DNA from 4 places in the Superficieibacter sp. BNK-5 genome. Region 1 is predicted to be linked to each of the others. Evidence: predicted binding sites of a transcription regulator. Region 1 holds the regulator's gene; each other region holds the start of a gene.
What was found. Region 1 encodes PurR, which represses purine synthesis genes. Its sites were predicted from a motif close to CANGCAAACGTTTGCNTG; they were not measured.
Positions count from the first base shown of each region.

Region 1 (3,657 bases):
GGCATTCACTGACCGATCGGCAAACTTCCCGCCAAGATAATTGCCGATGGAGACCCCAATCCCCACCAGTACCAGCATCGCGGTGACAAAAAGCGGCGTCGCGGCAGACAGGCTATACAGAACCGGAGCGATATAGGTGTAGAGGGTAAACATCGCCCCGGCCCCCAGCACGGTCGTCAGCAGCGCGCTAAGAACCTGCGGGCGCAGCAGCACCGTCAGTTCCTGCCGCACGTTGGGTCGCTCTCCTGCACTGCCCTTCGGCAGCGAGAACCACAGGCTCAACATGGCGATAACCCCCAGACCCGCAGTTACAAAAAAGGACATTCGCCAGCCAATCGCTTCACCCAGCCAGGTCGCCGCCGGAACGCCGCCGATGTTAGCAATGGTGAGTCCCATAAACATGGTCGCGACGGCGCTGGCCTGTTTATGTTTTGGCACCACGCTTGCGGCAACCACTGACCCCAGACCAAAGAACGCACCGTGGTTAAGGCTGGTAACAATACGGGAAAGCATCAGGGTGGTGTAATCAGGCGCAATCGCTGAGAGCACATTGCCGAGGGTAAAAATCGCCATCAGAAAAATCAACGCGTTACGCCGGGCGCGGTGGGATAACAGTAACGTCATGATCGGCGCACCAACCATCACGCCAATCGCATAGGCGCTGATGAGCATACCGGCGGTTGGAATAGAAACATCCACCCCTCTGGCAATCGTGGGCAATAACCCCATCGGAGAAAACTCAGTGGTGCCGATACCAAACGCACCGATAGCCAGCGCCAGCAGGGGAAAATTAACTTTCATGAACAGACTCCGTTTTGGCCGCCATCACCATGACACGACGCAAAGAAGCCAAAAGCATGACATTAATCACAAAAAAACAAAAGTGAGGCAAAATGCAAAAGCGTTTTGCTGATAAGTGCAAAATCGGAGAAGGGGCTGAGGGAGAAGGCTCTCCCCCGGATAACTCAATGTAATACGGCAACCAACGCGCTGGCGACGATCAAACCCAGCACAATAATGGTCGTTACCAGAGAAAACTTAAGATCGGCACTCATCAATTTTTACTCCTTGTTATGACCCTGCGAAAAGTGAGCCTGTTCATTTTTACACACTTAAGGACGAAAATCTTGCAGGATTTAGATTGATATACATTTTTTCTCTTTCCCTTTTCATCAGGATCGGCCAAAATTCCACGCTTAATTATAAGCGTACCAGCCATTGACCCCCACCTGACGTTCTGTGTCGTTTTCCCGACCTAAAGCAATGCTCACAAAATTGCGCCAGGGGTGTGTGAAGGCAAACGTTTACCCTCCCATTTGCAGGCGTTCAGGCCAGGGTCCGGAGTAAGATGTAATGGCAACAATTAAAGATGTCGCGAAACGCGCAAACGTTTCCACTACAACTGTGTCACACGTTATCAACAAAACCCGTTTTGTTGCTGAAGATACGCGTAATGCAGTGTGGGCGGCAATAAAGGAACTTCACTATTCTCCCAGCGCGGTTGCGCGCAGCCTGAAGGTTAATCATACCAAGTCGATTGGCCTGCTGGCGACCAGCAGCGAAGCGGCCTATTTTGCCGAAATTATTGAAGCGGTTGAAAAAAGCTGCTTCAAGAAAGGCTATACCCTGATCCTCGGCAACGCATGGAACGATATTGAAAAACAGCGCGCCTATTTGTCGATGATGGCGCAAAAACGCGTCGATGGCCTGCTGGTCATGTGCTCTGAATATCCCGAATCGCTATTAAGCATGCTCGAAGAGTATCGTCACATTCCGATGGTGGTGATGGACTGGGGCGAATCAAAAGCGGACTTTACCGACTCGGTGATTGATAATGCCTTTAAAGGTGGCTATATGGCCGGGCGTTATCTGATCGAACGCGGCCATCGTGATATCGGTATTATTCCAGGCCCGCTGGAGCGTAATACCGGTGCCGGACGTCTGGCCGGGTTTATGAAAGCGATGGACGAAATCCAGGTGAAGATCCCCGAGCAGTGGATCGTGCAGGGTGATTTCGAACCGGAATCCGGCTATCAGGCGATGCAACAGATCCTTAATCAGTCCCCTCGCCCGACCGCCGTCTTCTGCGGGGGCGATATCATGGCGATGGGGGCATTATGTGCCGCCGACGAGATGGGCCTGCGCGTGCCGCAGGATATTTCAGTGATTGGCTACGATAACGTGCGCAACGCGCGTTTCTTTACGCCGGCGCTGACGACCATTCACCAGCCGAAAGATTCCCTCGGCGAAGCCGCGTTTAATACCCTGCTGGATCGCATTGTGAATAAGCGCGTTGAATCAAAATCCATTGAGGTTCACCCTCGCCTGATTGAACGCCGCTCGGTAGCCGACGGTCCGTTCGTCGACTACCGCCGTTAAGTTAACCTGCGGGAGCCGTTTCTTCCGGGTCCCGCAGCCACTCTTTATTCAGCGTTTCGCTATCCCCCAAATACTCCAGCAGCCATCCTAACGCAGGCGAGATATCGCTCTGCTGCCAGGTTAAGCAGCAGGCCGCATCAGGAAACGGGTTCTCAAGGACCAGCGCTGTCCAGTCGCCTGAATCGGTCCATGGCCGGGCAAAATGTGAAGGCACCATCGCCGCACACAGACCCGCCGAGATGCAGGTCGCTGATGACTCCCAGTCTGGCACCACGACCCGCTTTTGATTGTCCAGCAGCCAGGTCGTGCGTTTTGGCAACGAGCGCGAGGTATCTTCACGAACCAGGGAAGGCCAGTTGCGTAATTCATCGTCGCTTAACGGCCCCGGCTGTTTGGCCAGGGGATGATCGCAGGCGACAACGCAATTCCAGCTCAGCATCCCCATATCCCGGAACGCGTAGCGCCCCCCGACCGGGATGGCCTGGGTTGCGCCGATAGCCAGTTCAACCCGCCCATCGGCCAGCGCATCCCACACGCCGTTAAACACTTCCTGAAAAACAATCAGCTCGACATCAGGAAAATGGCGGTAGAAATCGACAATCATTTGCCGGGTACGCTCGGGCCTGACGATGTTATCAACGGCAATGGGAAGCTGGCTGCGCCAGCCATTCGCGATTTGCTGGCACTGCTGACGGGTGATCAGCATTTTTTTGATAACAGTGCGTCCTTCTTTCAAAAACCAGCTGCCCGCAGGGGTTAACTCCACATCGCGATGCCGCCGCTCAAACAGCGGCACACCCAGCCACTCTTCCATCTGACGCACGGTGTAACTGATTGCTGACGGGACACGATGCAACTCCTGCGCCGCTGCGCTAAAGCTGCCGTTGCGGGCAACCGCATCAATCACTTCGAGGGAATATTCTGACCACATTTTCTGCCTGCAAATTTTTTGACGTCACTACGCAAATATTAGCGTTTCACAACGCTGAATGCACTGCCTACACTCTTGCGCCTGTCACCTGCTTCTAAAAAGAGAATGTATATGCAGCCTGGAAAAGGTTTTCTGGTCTGGCTCGCCGGACTAAGCGTGCTGGGATTTCTGGCCACTGATATGTATTTGCCCGCGTTTGCGGCAATTCAGCACGATCTTCACTCCCCGGCCGCTGCGGTCAGCGCCAGCCTGAGTTTATTTCTGGCCGGCTTCGCTCTGGCCCAGCTCATCTGGGGACCGCTGTCGGATCGCTTCGGACGGCGTCCCATTTTGCTCATCGGGCTGAC
Region 1 covers NZ_CP179893.1:3,830,023-3,833,679, forward strand. Annotated here, with positions in the region: gene ACMGGS_RS18305 (MFS transporter) at 1-801, opposite strand, end outside; gene ACMGGS_RS18310 (YnhF family membrane protein) at 966-1,055, opposite strand; gene purR (HTH-type transcriptional repressor PurR) at 1,354-2,379, shown strand; partial or broken gene punR (DNA-binding transcriptional activator PunR) at 2,384-3,310, opposite strand; gene punC (purine nucleoside transporter PunC) at 3,422-3,657, shown strand, end outside.

Region 2 (3,657 bases), 1.0 Mb from region 1:
CAGTAAACCGATGGTTTCCGGCGTCAGCCCGGTGCCTTTGAGCCAGACGCTCCAGAAGGGCAGAAAAATACCGTAGCTAAAAAAGTAGGTGAAATAACTGAGCGCCAGCCAGCGCGTCGAGTGCAAAACCATGATCCCCTCCCGTGTGGAGGCGATAGTCTGGCGATAAACGGTGCGGCTTGCAACGTTAAGCAACACATTATCAACATTGCTGAAAAACAGGCAAAAAAAAGACCGCGCGAGGCGGCCTTTGCAAACAATAAAGAATCAGGCGTAAACCGGGAAGCGTGCGCAGATATCCAGCACTTTACCTTTGATGCGCTCGATAACGGCGTCATCATTGATATTGTCCAGCACGTCACACATCCAGCCGGCCAGCTCTTTCACTTCCGCTTCTTTGAAGCCGCGACGAGTGACCGCCGGAGAGCCGATACGGATACCGGACGTCACGAACGGGCTTTTCGGATCGTTCGGCACGCTGTTTTTGTTGACGGTGATGTTGGCGCGGCCCAGGGCGGCGTCCGCTTCTTTACCGGTCAGGTTTTTATCTACCAGGTCCAGCAGGAACAGGTGGTTTTCAGTACCGCCAGACACCACTTTGTAGCCGCGGTTCAGGAACACGTCTACCATCGCTTTGGCGTTTTTCGCTACCTGCTGCTGGTAAACTTTAAACTCTGGCTCCATCGCTTCTTTCAGCGCCACGGCCTTCGCCGCGATAACATGCATCAGCGGGCCACCCTGAGCGCTGGGGAATACGGCAGAGTTCAGTTTTTTGTACAGATCTTCGTCGCCGCCTTTCGCCAGAATCAGGCCGCCACGCGGGCCGGCCAGCGTTTTGTGCGTAGTAGTGGTCACAACGTGCGCATGCGGAACCGGGTTCGGGTAAACGCCTGCGGCAATCAGTCCTGCGACGTGCGCCATATCGACGAACAGCCAGGCACCGATGCTGTCGGCGATTTCACGCATTTTCGCCCAGTCAACCACGCCGGAGTAAGCAGAGAAGCCGCCGATAATCATCTTAGGTTTGTGTTCCTGCGCCTGCTTCGCCATGTCTTCGTAGTCAATTTTACCGGACTCATCGATACCGTAAGGAATGATGTTGTACAGTTTACCGGAGAAGTTAACCGGAGAGCCGTGAGTCAGGTGACCGCCCTGCGCCAGGTTCATACCCAGCACGGTATCGCCCGGTTGCAGCAGTGCAGTATAGACCGCGAAGTTAGCCTGAGAGCCGGAGTGCGGCTGAACGTTGGCGTAATCTGCGCCGAACAGTTCTTTCGCGCGGTTAATCGCCAGTTGTTCAACGATATCCACATACTCGCAACCGCCGTAGTAACGTTTGCCCGGATAACCTTCAGCGTATTTGTTGGTCAGCTGAGAGCCCTGCGCCTGCATTACGCGCGGACTGGTGTAGTTCTCGGAGGCGATCAGTTCAATGTGCTCTTCCTGACGTACTTTTTCTTGCTCCATCGCCTGCCACAGTTCGGCATCATAATCGGCAATGTTCATTTCACGCTTTAACATCCGCATCTCCTGACTCAGCTAACAATTAAAATTGGGCAACGGCGGACAGTATAACCGATTGCCATCGCGATAACAGGTCTTGACAAACGATTTTACGCAAACGATTGGCATGGCGTCATATCAGGGTTTGTGCACTAAAAAGCTTACGCCCGGCAATGGAATTCTTTTCAGGCTTAAGATGCGGATTTTTCACGTCGCAAAGAACCATTTACATGATAAGGTTATTTTTATAAGATGCATTTGAAATACATATTATAAAGAAGGACGTTGCCATGCTTGATTCCCAAACCATCGCTACGGTGAAAGCCACCATTCCCCTGCTGCTGGAAACCGGCCCCAAACTGACCGCGCATTTTTACGATCGCATGTTTGACCACAATCCAGAACTTAAAGATATTTTCAATATGAGCAACCAGCGTAACGGCGACCAGCGCGAAGCGCTATTTAATGCCATCGCCGCCTACGCCAGTAATATTGATAACCTCCCGGCGCTGCTGCCAGCGGTTGAGAAAATCGCCCAGAAGCACACCAGCTTCCAGATCAAGCCGGAGCAGTACGATATCGTCGGCGAGCATCTGCTGGCCACCCTGGATGAGATGCTCAGCCCTGGTCAGGAAGTGCTGGACGCGTGGGGCAAAGCCTACGGCGTGCTGGCAGGCGTCTTTATTAATCGCGAAGCCGAGCTGTATCAGGAGCACGCCAGCAAAACCGGCGGCTGGAAAGGCACGCGAGCGTTTCGCATCGTCGATAAAACGCCACGCAGCAGCCTGGTCACCAGCTTCGAATTTGAACCAGTCGACGGCGGTCCGGTCGCCGATTACCAGCCAGGCCAGTACCTCGGCGTCTGGCTGAAGCCAAAAGATTTTCCGTACCAGGAGATTCGTCAGTATTCGCTGACGCGTAAAGGCGACGACAAGCGCTATCGCATCGCGGTCAAACGCGAGGCGGGCGGGCAGGTTTCTACCTGGCTGCATAATGAAGCGAACGTTGGCGATGTCGTCTATCTCGCCGCGCCTGCGGGTGATTTCTTTATGCACGTTGCGCCACAGACGCCGGTGACGCTTATCTCCGCAGGCGTGGGGCAAACGCCGATGCTGGCGATGCTTGATACGCTCGCCCAAAGCAAGCATCCCGCGCCGGTTAACTGGTATCACGCGGCGGAAAACGGCGACGTTCACGCGTTTACCGACGAGGTGATGGCGCTGGGCAATGCCCTGCCGCAGTTTAACGCCCATATCTGGTATCGCCTGCCGACCGAAGCAGACCGCCAGGCGGCGCGTTTTAATAGCGAAGGTTTGATGAATCTGCGTCAGTTGAAAGGGACACTGAGCGATGCTGAAAGCCAGTATTATCTCTGTGGTCCGGTGGCATTTATGCAGTTCGCCGCGCAACAGCTGATCGAACTGGGCGTGGCAAAAGACCACATTCACTACGAATGTTTCGGCCCGCATAAGGTGCTGTAAGCGCCTGAGGTTAATGACAAACCGGGTTTTGCTATTTTGTACGCCGTTTTGCCGGGTGGCGGCTTCGCCTTACCCGGCCTACGAAAAGCATCAATATCAAGAAGTTACTCACTCCCGTAGGCCTGTGCAAGCGAAGCGCCGCCAGGCATAACTCCACGGTATAACGTTTGTCATCAATCTGAATTGCTGTAAGCGCCTCTCACTTGCCAGACTTGCGACGATCATTTTGCCCTTAAGGTTGCCGTCTGGCAGAAATATGGGCCGGCAAAGCGTGTTATTATTAACGTTTCTATTGATTCGTTAGAGCGACTTTATGCAGCAATCTGTTGTCCGCGTCGGGGAATGGCTGGTCACGCCTTCGGTTAATCAAATCAGTCGTCAGGGACGTCAGATTACCCTCGAACCACGTTTAATCGACCTTCTCATGTACTTCGCTCAGCACCCGGATGAAGTCCTCAGCCGCGATAACATTATTGATAACGTATGGATGCGGACGATTGTCACCAACCACGTTGTTACCCAGAGCATTTCCGAACTTCGCAAATCGCTGCGAGACGGCGATGAACACAGTCCTGAATATATCGTCACCGTTCCCAAGCGGGGTTACAAACTGACCGCATCGGTGGTCTGGCCCGACGAGACGGAAATCGCGAACGCACTTCCGCCACCCCCT
Region 2 covers NZ_CP179893.1:4,828,837-4,832,493, forward strand. Annotated here, with positions in the region: gene ACMGGS_RS23020 (3-phenylpropionate MFS transporter) at 1-132, opposite strand, end outside; gene glyA (serine hydroxymethyltransferase) at 268-1,521, opposite strand; gene hmpA (NO-inducible flavohemoprotein) at 1,794-2,984, shown strand; gene cadC (lysine decarboxylation/transport transcriptional activator CadC) at 3,298-3,657, shown strand, end outside.
Region 2: the regulator PurR is predicted to act here: its motif matches at 1,615-1,632, upstream of glyA (serine hydroxymethyltransferase).

Region 3 (3,657 bases), 2.4 Mb from region 1:
AAAATGCTGGAGGTGCTGGACATCCCGCGCGCCATGCTGCCGCAGGTTCACAAGTCCTCCGAAGTGTATGGCCAGACCAATATCGGCGGTAAAGGCGGCACGCGTATTCCGATCGCCGGGATCGCCGGCGATCAGCAGGCGGCGCTGTTCGGCCAGCTCTGCGTGAAGGAAGGGATGGCGAAAAATACCTACGGCACCGGCTGCTTTATGCTGATGAACACCGGGGAAAAAGCGGTCGCCTCTGAGCATGGTCTGCTGACCACCATCGCCTGCGGCCCGCGCGGCGAGGTCAACTATGCGCTGGAAGGCGCGGTGTTTATGGCAGGCGCATCTATTCAATGGCTGCGCGATGAAATGAAACTGATCAGCGATGCCTTTGACTCCGAATATTTCGCCACTAAAGTGCAGAATACCAACGGCGTCTATGTGGTTCCCGCCTTTACCGGTCTGGGCGCGCCTTACTGGGACCCGTATGCTCGTGGTGCGATCTTCGGCCTGACTCGTGGCGTGAATTCCAATCACATTATCCGCGCGACCCTTGAATCCATCGCTTTCCAGACCCGCGACGTGCTGGAAGCGATGCAGGCGGACTCCGGCATTCGTCTTCACGCGTTGCGCGTGGACGGCGGCGCGGTTGCCAATAATTTCCTGATGCAGTTCCAGTCCGACATTCTGGGCACCCGCGTGGAGCGTCCGGAAGTGCGTGAAGTGACCGCGCTGGGCGCGGCCTATCTGGCCGGTCTGGCGGTAGGCTTCTGGCAGAATCTGGATGAGCTACAGGAAAAAGCGGTGATTGAACGCGAGTTCCGTCCTGGCATCGAAACCACCGAGCGTAACTACCGTTACAGCGGCTGGCGAAAAGCGGTGAAACGCGCGATGGCGTGGGAAGATCACGACGAAGGATAAGATTTTCAAAAGTAACCCCGGTAAGCGTCGCGCCACCGGGGAGAATTTCCGGGTAATGGCTAACGCCTTACCCGGTTACCTGAACTGCAGGCGGTATCAGCTAAACATCGGCATCATCAGGAACAATTTAATCACTAATGCGTTGACGATATCGATAAAAAACGCGCCGACCATCGGCACCACCAGAAATGCCATATGCGACGGCCCAAAACGTTCGGTGATGGCCTGCATGTTGGCGACGGCAGTCGGTGTCGCGCCAAGACCAAAACCGCAGTGTCCGGCAGCCAGCACGGCGGCATCATAGTTTTTCCCCATCATCCGCCAGGTCACAAACACCGCAAAAAGCGCCATTGCCAGCGTTTGTACCGCCAGGATGGCGAGCATCGGCAGCGCCAGCGATGCCAGTTCCCAGAGCTTCAGGCTCATCAACGCCATTGCCAGAAACAGCGACAGGCAGACGTTGCCCAGCACCGAAACCGCGCGTTCAAATACCCGATAAAAACCCATTAACGCCAGGCCGTTGCTGAGCAGCACGCCAATAAACAGCACGCAAACAAAGGTTGGTAGCTCCAGCGCGGTTCCCGCTAACAGTTTCGCAATCACTTTCCCCAACGTCAGACAAATCGCGATCAGCGCGATGGACTCGATTAACACCAGTGAGGTGATCATGCGTCCGACATCGGGCTTTTCGAAGGCGGTCGGGGTGGCTAAATCATCAGGCGTGCCGTCCGGCGTGGGCGAGTGTTTGACCAGAAAACGCGCCACTGGCCCGCCAATCAGCCCGCCCAGCACCAGACCGAAGGTAGCGCAGGCCATCGCCACTTCGGTCGCGCTGGTGAAACCGTAACGCTCGGAGAAGAGTTTGCCCCACGCCGCCCCGGTGCCGTGCCCGCCGGAAAGCGTGATCGACCCGGCAAGCAGCCCCATCAGCGGGTCCAGACCCAGCGCTTTTGCCATACCGATGCCGATGGCGTTTTGCATCACCAGCAGCCCCACCACGGCAATCAGAAAGATGCCCACCACTTTGCCGCCCGCTCGCAGGCTGGCAATGTTAGCGTTAAGGCCAATGGTGGCAAAAAAGGCCAGCATGAGCGGATCTTTCAGACTCATATCAAAGTCGATTTCCCAGCCCATGCTTTTTTTCAGCACCAGCAATGCCAGCGCTACCAGCAGGCCGCCTGCGACCGGTTCAGGAATGGTGTATTTTTCAAAGAAGGGGACCGTATGGACCAGTTTACGCCCTAACAGCAGCACCAGGGTGGCGGCTACCAGCGTCGATAATGTATCAAGGTAGAACATAACTTAAGCTCCTTAATCAACGCATGATCCATTCATACGCGACAAATTTCCCATGTCGTCATGGCCTCATCATGAGGTAAGGGACCGATTGTAAGCAATAATGTGACCAAAGTGACAAAAAAGTGAGAATGAAGCCCTTTCGGCTGTCTGTTAGTACAAAAAGTTATGACGCCGTATAGTGCATAACTTTTTATGGCCGCCCTGCAAGCAACCGTTTGCTTTTACCTGTCAGTCGGCTAAAATCCCCCCTTTTCCACCGCGGGATTGCCTCTGATGTCTGCTCACACCGTCGAATCTGAACACGCGCAACCGATTGCTCCTGTGCAGAATAGCGAATTGATTTACCGCCTCGAAGATCGTCCTCCCCTGCCCCAGACCATGTTTGCCGCCTGCCAGCACCTGCTGGCGATGTTCGTTGCGGTCATCACCCCTGCGCTGCTGATTTGTCAGGCGCTGGGATTACCGGCAGAGGATACCCAGCACATCATCAGCATGTCGCTGTTCGCGTCCGGTGTGGCTTCCATCATTCAGATTAAAGCCTGGGGGCCGGTCGGCTCCGGGCTGCTCTCGATTCAGGGCACCAGCTTCAACTTTGTCGCCCCGCTGATCATGGGCGGCACGGCATTAAAAACCGGCGGTGCGGACGTTCCGACCATGATGGCGGCGCTGTTTGGCACCCTGATGCTGGCAAGCTGTACTGAAATGGTCATCTCCCGCATTCTGCATCTGGCGCGCCGCATTATTACCCCGCTGGTCTCCGGCGTGGTGGTGATGATTATCGGGCTGTCGCTGATTCAGGTTGGCCTGACCTCCATCGGCGGTGGCTTTGCCGCGATGAACGATCACACGTTCGGCGCGCCGAAAAACCTGCTGCTGGCGGGCGTGGTACTGGCGGTCATCATTCTGCTAAACCGTCAGCGCAACCCGTACCTGCGCGTCGCCTCGCTGGTGATTGCGATGGCGGCTGGCTATCTGCTGGCCTGGTTTATGGGCATGCTGCCGGAAGGCAACGCGCCAACCAACAGCCCGCTGATCATGGTGCCGACGCCGCTATATTACGGCCTTGGTATTGACTGGAACCTGCTGTTGCCGCTGATGCTGGTGTTTATGATCACCTCGCTGGAAACTATCGGCGATATCACCGCTACCTCCGACGTCTCCGAGCAGCCAGTCTCCGGCCCGCTGTATATGAAGCGTCTGAAAGGCGGCGTGCTGGCGAACGGTCTGAACTCGTTTGTCTCTGCCGTCTTTAATACCTTCCCCAATTCCTGCTTCGGGCAAAATAACGGCGTGATCCAGTTGACCGGCGTTGCCAGCCGCTATGTCGGTTTTGTGGTGGCGCTGATGCTGATCGTGCTCGGCCTGTTCCCGGCAGTGAGTGGTTTTGTGCAGCATATCCCGGAACCGGTGCTGGGCGGCGCAACGCTGGTAATGTTTGGCACCATCGCCGCC
Region 3 covers NZ_CP179893.1:1,460,472-1,464,128, reverse strand. Annotated here, with positions in the region: gene glpK (glycerol kinase GlpK) at 1-906, shown strand, start outside; gene gltS (sodium/glutamate symporter) at 1,003-2,205, opposite strand; gene xanP (xanthine/proton symporter XanP) at 2,479-3,657, shown strand, end outside.
Region 3: the regulator PurR is predicted to act here: its motif matches at 2,410-2,427, upstream of gltS (sodium/glutamate symporter).

Region 4 (3,657 bases), 1.2 Mb from region 1:
CATGCGGCTCACCGGCACGGCGATGATAGCCTTCACCGACAATGCGACCCTCTTTCACAATGACACAACCCACATTAGGGTTGGGATGAGTCGTAAAACGACCACGCTGCGCCAGCTTCAGCGCTCGAGCCATGAATGTTTCATCCTGCATGAGGTTAATCCTGTAAGCGGGCGATCTCTTCGCCGAACTCTTTAATGTCTTCAAAACTACGGTAAACCGAAGCAAAACGGATATAGGCGACTTTATCGAGTTTTTTAAGTTGGTCCATCACCAGGTTACCGATCATCTTACTGGCAACTTCGCGTTCACCCGTTGCCCGAAGCTGCGATTTAATATGATTCAGCGCCATTTCAACATCGTCGGCGCTTACCGGACGCTTTTCCAGCGCCCGAAGAATGCCGTTGCGCAGCTTGTCTTCGTTGAACGGTTCGCGCACGTCGTTACTTTTTATCACGCGCGGCATGACCAGTTCAGCCACTTCAAAGGTGGTAAAACGTTCATTACATACCAGGCACTGTCGCCGACGGCGCACGGAAGATCCCTCACCCACCAGACGAGAATCAATGACTTTGGTATCTACGGCTAAACAAAATGGGCAGTGCATATCGCGTCCTGACGAGGGGTGAATGTGACATACAGTTTACCCTGAACTGGCGGGACTACAAAGGAAGAGCTTTTTTGAGACTATGGATCGATGGCAGACGCGCCATTATCCTCTACCATAATGACAATAATTGTCCTTTTGAAGGGATCGACACGATGACAAGACGTTATTTGAAAGTGTTTGCGCTGGGAAGCCTGTTTGCTCTGACCGCCTGCGCACCGCAAAGTGAAGTTCGCCAGTTGCATCAGAGCGTCAGTACGCTCAATAAAGAGATGACGCAACTCAATCAGGAAACGGTAAAAATTACCCAGCAAAATACGCTGAATAAAAAATCGGCCAGCGGCGTCTACCTGCTGCCGGGAGCGAATACGCCAGCCCGCCTGAATAGCCAGATTGGGATGCTGCGTATGTCGCTGGCCAACATCGCTCCGAACGCAGACGGTACGCGCGTCACGCTGCGGATTCAGGGGGAGTCTGCCGATCCTTTACCGGCCTTCAGCGGCACGGTTGAATGGGGACAAATTCAGGGTACGACGCAGGATTATCAGGAAGTTAACGTTCAGAACCAGCTGATCAATGCTCCGGCCAGCACCCTGGCACCAAGCGACGTTGATATTCCGCTCCAGCTTAACGGCATTACACCTGAGCAATTAGGTTTCGTTCGAATCCATGATATTCAGCCTGCGCCGCAACCCTGATAACGCACTGTAAGCCGCCAGGTTCAGAATAATAGCCCCAACCCGACGCAGCTCTCGGGTTGGGGCTTTTACCGGCGGTCCTGTTCCTGCTTGTCCTCACCAGACGCTGTCGTCATCTGCTTCTTCTCGCCATCATTTTTCTGCTCACTGATGCGTCGTTACCATCACTCATACTTATTTAAACCCGGTAAAGATTGGCAACAAAGCCGCTTATCAGTACAATCGCCGCCGTTAATGTACGCAAACGTGAACGCAATCGATTACGTGTGTGACAGGAATGTGAAACAACACATATTTTTGTGAGCAATGATTCTTATAATAGGCACCACAGAAATTCGAAATATTTAGTAACGCGCAGTCATCTTTTTCATTCCCGTCAGGGATTTTTCAAACAGTGGCATAACTATGAAACATACAATTCTTGCAGCAGGCGCAGTGCTGGCGCTCTCTTCTGGCTTCACCGCTCAGGCAGCCGACGCGGAAAAACCGCAGTTCCTCTCCGACTGGTGGCATCAGAGCGTCAACGTGGTCGGCAGCTATCACACCCGCTTTGGGCCAGCGTTACGTAACGATACCTATCTGGAATACGAAGCGTTCGCTAAGAAAGACTGGTTTGACTTCTACGGCTACGTGGATGCGCCGCGTTTCTTCGGCGGTGACGGCGATTCACGCGGCATCTGGAACCACGGTTCGCCACTGTTTACCGAAATCGAACCGCGTTTTTCAATTGATAAACTGACCAACTCCGACCTGAGCATTGGCCCGTTCAAAGAGTGGTACTTCGCCAACAACTATATCTACGATATGGGCCGTAACGAGGCGGGTCGTCAGAGCACGTGGTACATGGGTCTGGGTACGGACGTGGAAACCGGTCTGCCGATTGGCCTTAATCTGAACATTTATGCCAAGTATCAATGGCAAAACTACGGTGCCTCTAACGAAAACGAGTGGGATGGCTACCGCTTCAAAATTAAATACTTTGTACCGATCACCGACGTCTGGGGCGGCCACCTGAGCTACATCGGCTTCACCAACTTTGACTGGGGTTCAGATCTGGGCGACGATCAGTATCGCACCAGCAATTCCATCGCTTCCAGTCACGTTCTGGCACTGAACTACGATCACTGGCACTACTCTGTGGTCGCGCGTTACTTCCACAACGGTGGTCAGTGGAACGATGGCGACCAGCCGGTATGGCAGGCAGAGCCGATCAAGTCTAACGGCTTCGGCTGGTATCTGGTTGCAGGGTATAACTTCTAATAACAACGCATGTTAAAAAGCCGATCTGAAGATCGGCTTTTTTATTTATACCTCGCGTCCTGAGCTTAACGCATAAAAAAGCCCGGCACAGCGCCGGGCTTTTTTGATCGTAAAACGACCGTTACGGCAGAAGCGACGGCTGATCCGCCCCTTCTTTCTCGACTTTCTGCTGGAGCATATGCTCGCGCTTCATACCCAGTTTCAGCGCCAGCGCCGAAGCCACGTAGATTGACGATGCGGTACCGATGGAAACACCGATCAGCATGGTCAGCGAGAAGCCTTCCAGTACCGGACCACCGAAGAGGTACAGCATCAGAATAACCACCAACGTTGTACCGGAGGTAATCAACGTACGGTGCAGCGTCTGGGTCAGCGACACGTTAAAGATTTCGTAAGGCGTCCCGCGACGAATCTTGCGGAAGTTTTCACGAATACGGTCAGATACCACGATGCTGTCGTTCAGTGAGTAACCGATAACCGACATTAACGATGCAACGATGGTCAGGTCAATCTCAATATGGAACAGCGACAGGATCCCTAAGGTGATGATCACGTCGTGCGCCAGCGCGATAACCACCCCTGCCGCCAGTCGCCACTCGAAGCGGAAACCGACATATACAAGGATGGAGATCAGCGCCACCATCAGCGCCATCGCACCGGTTTGCGCCAGATCGGCACCGACGCTCGGCCCGACGAATTCAATGCGCTTAACCGCCGCGTTCTGGCTGGTGGCTTCATTGATGACGTTCAGCACCTTGCTGCCCAGTACCTGCCCGCCGTTTTCACCTTCGGTTGGCGGCATGCGCACCATAATGTCGTGGCTGCTACCAAAGTTCTGCAACTGCGGCTCTTCAAAGCCCGCCTTTTGCAGCGCTTCGCGCATCACGTCCATATCCGCCGGTTTTTCCAGGGTGATTTCAATAACGGTACCGCCGGTGAAATCGAGACCCCAGTTAAAGCCGCGCACGCCCATAATGACAATGGCCGCCACCAGCAACAAACCGGAGATGCCGAAAGCCCAGTAGTCCCAGCGCATAAAGTCGTAGACTTTACGGCCGTGGTTCAATTGTTCAACACTATATTCCTGTGCCACA
Region 4 covers NZ_CP179893.1:2,621,802-2,625,458, reverse strand. Annotated here, with positions in the region: gene ribD (bifunctional diaminohydroxyphosphoribosylaminopyrimidine deaminase/5-amino-6-(5-phosphoribosylamino)uracil reductase RibD) at 1-151, opposite strand, end outside; gene nrdR (transcriptional regulator NrdR) at 156-605, opposite strand; gene ACMGGS_RS12625 (DUF3251 domain-containing protein) at 761-1,303, shown strand; gene ACMGGS_RS12620 (nucleoside-specific channel-forming protein Tsx) at 1,709-2,563, shown strand; gene secF (protein translocase subunit SecF) at 2,685-3,656, opposite strand.
Region 4: the regulator PurR is predicted to act here: its motif matches at 1,553-1,570, upstream of ACMGGS_RS12620 (nucleoside-specific channel-forming protein Tsx).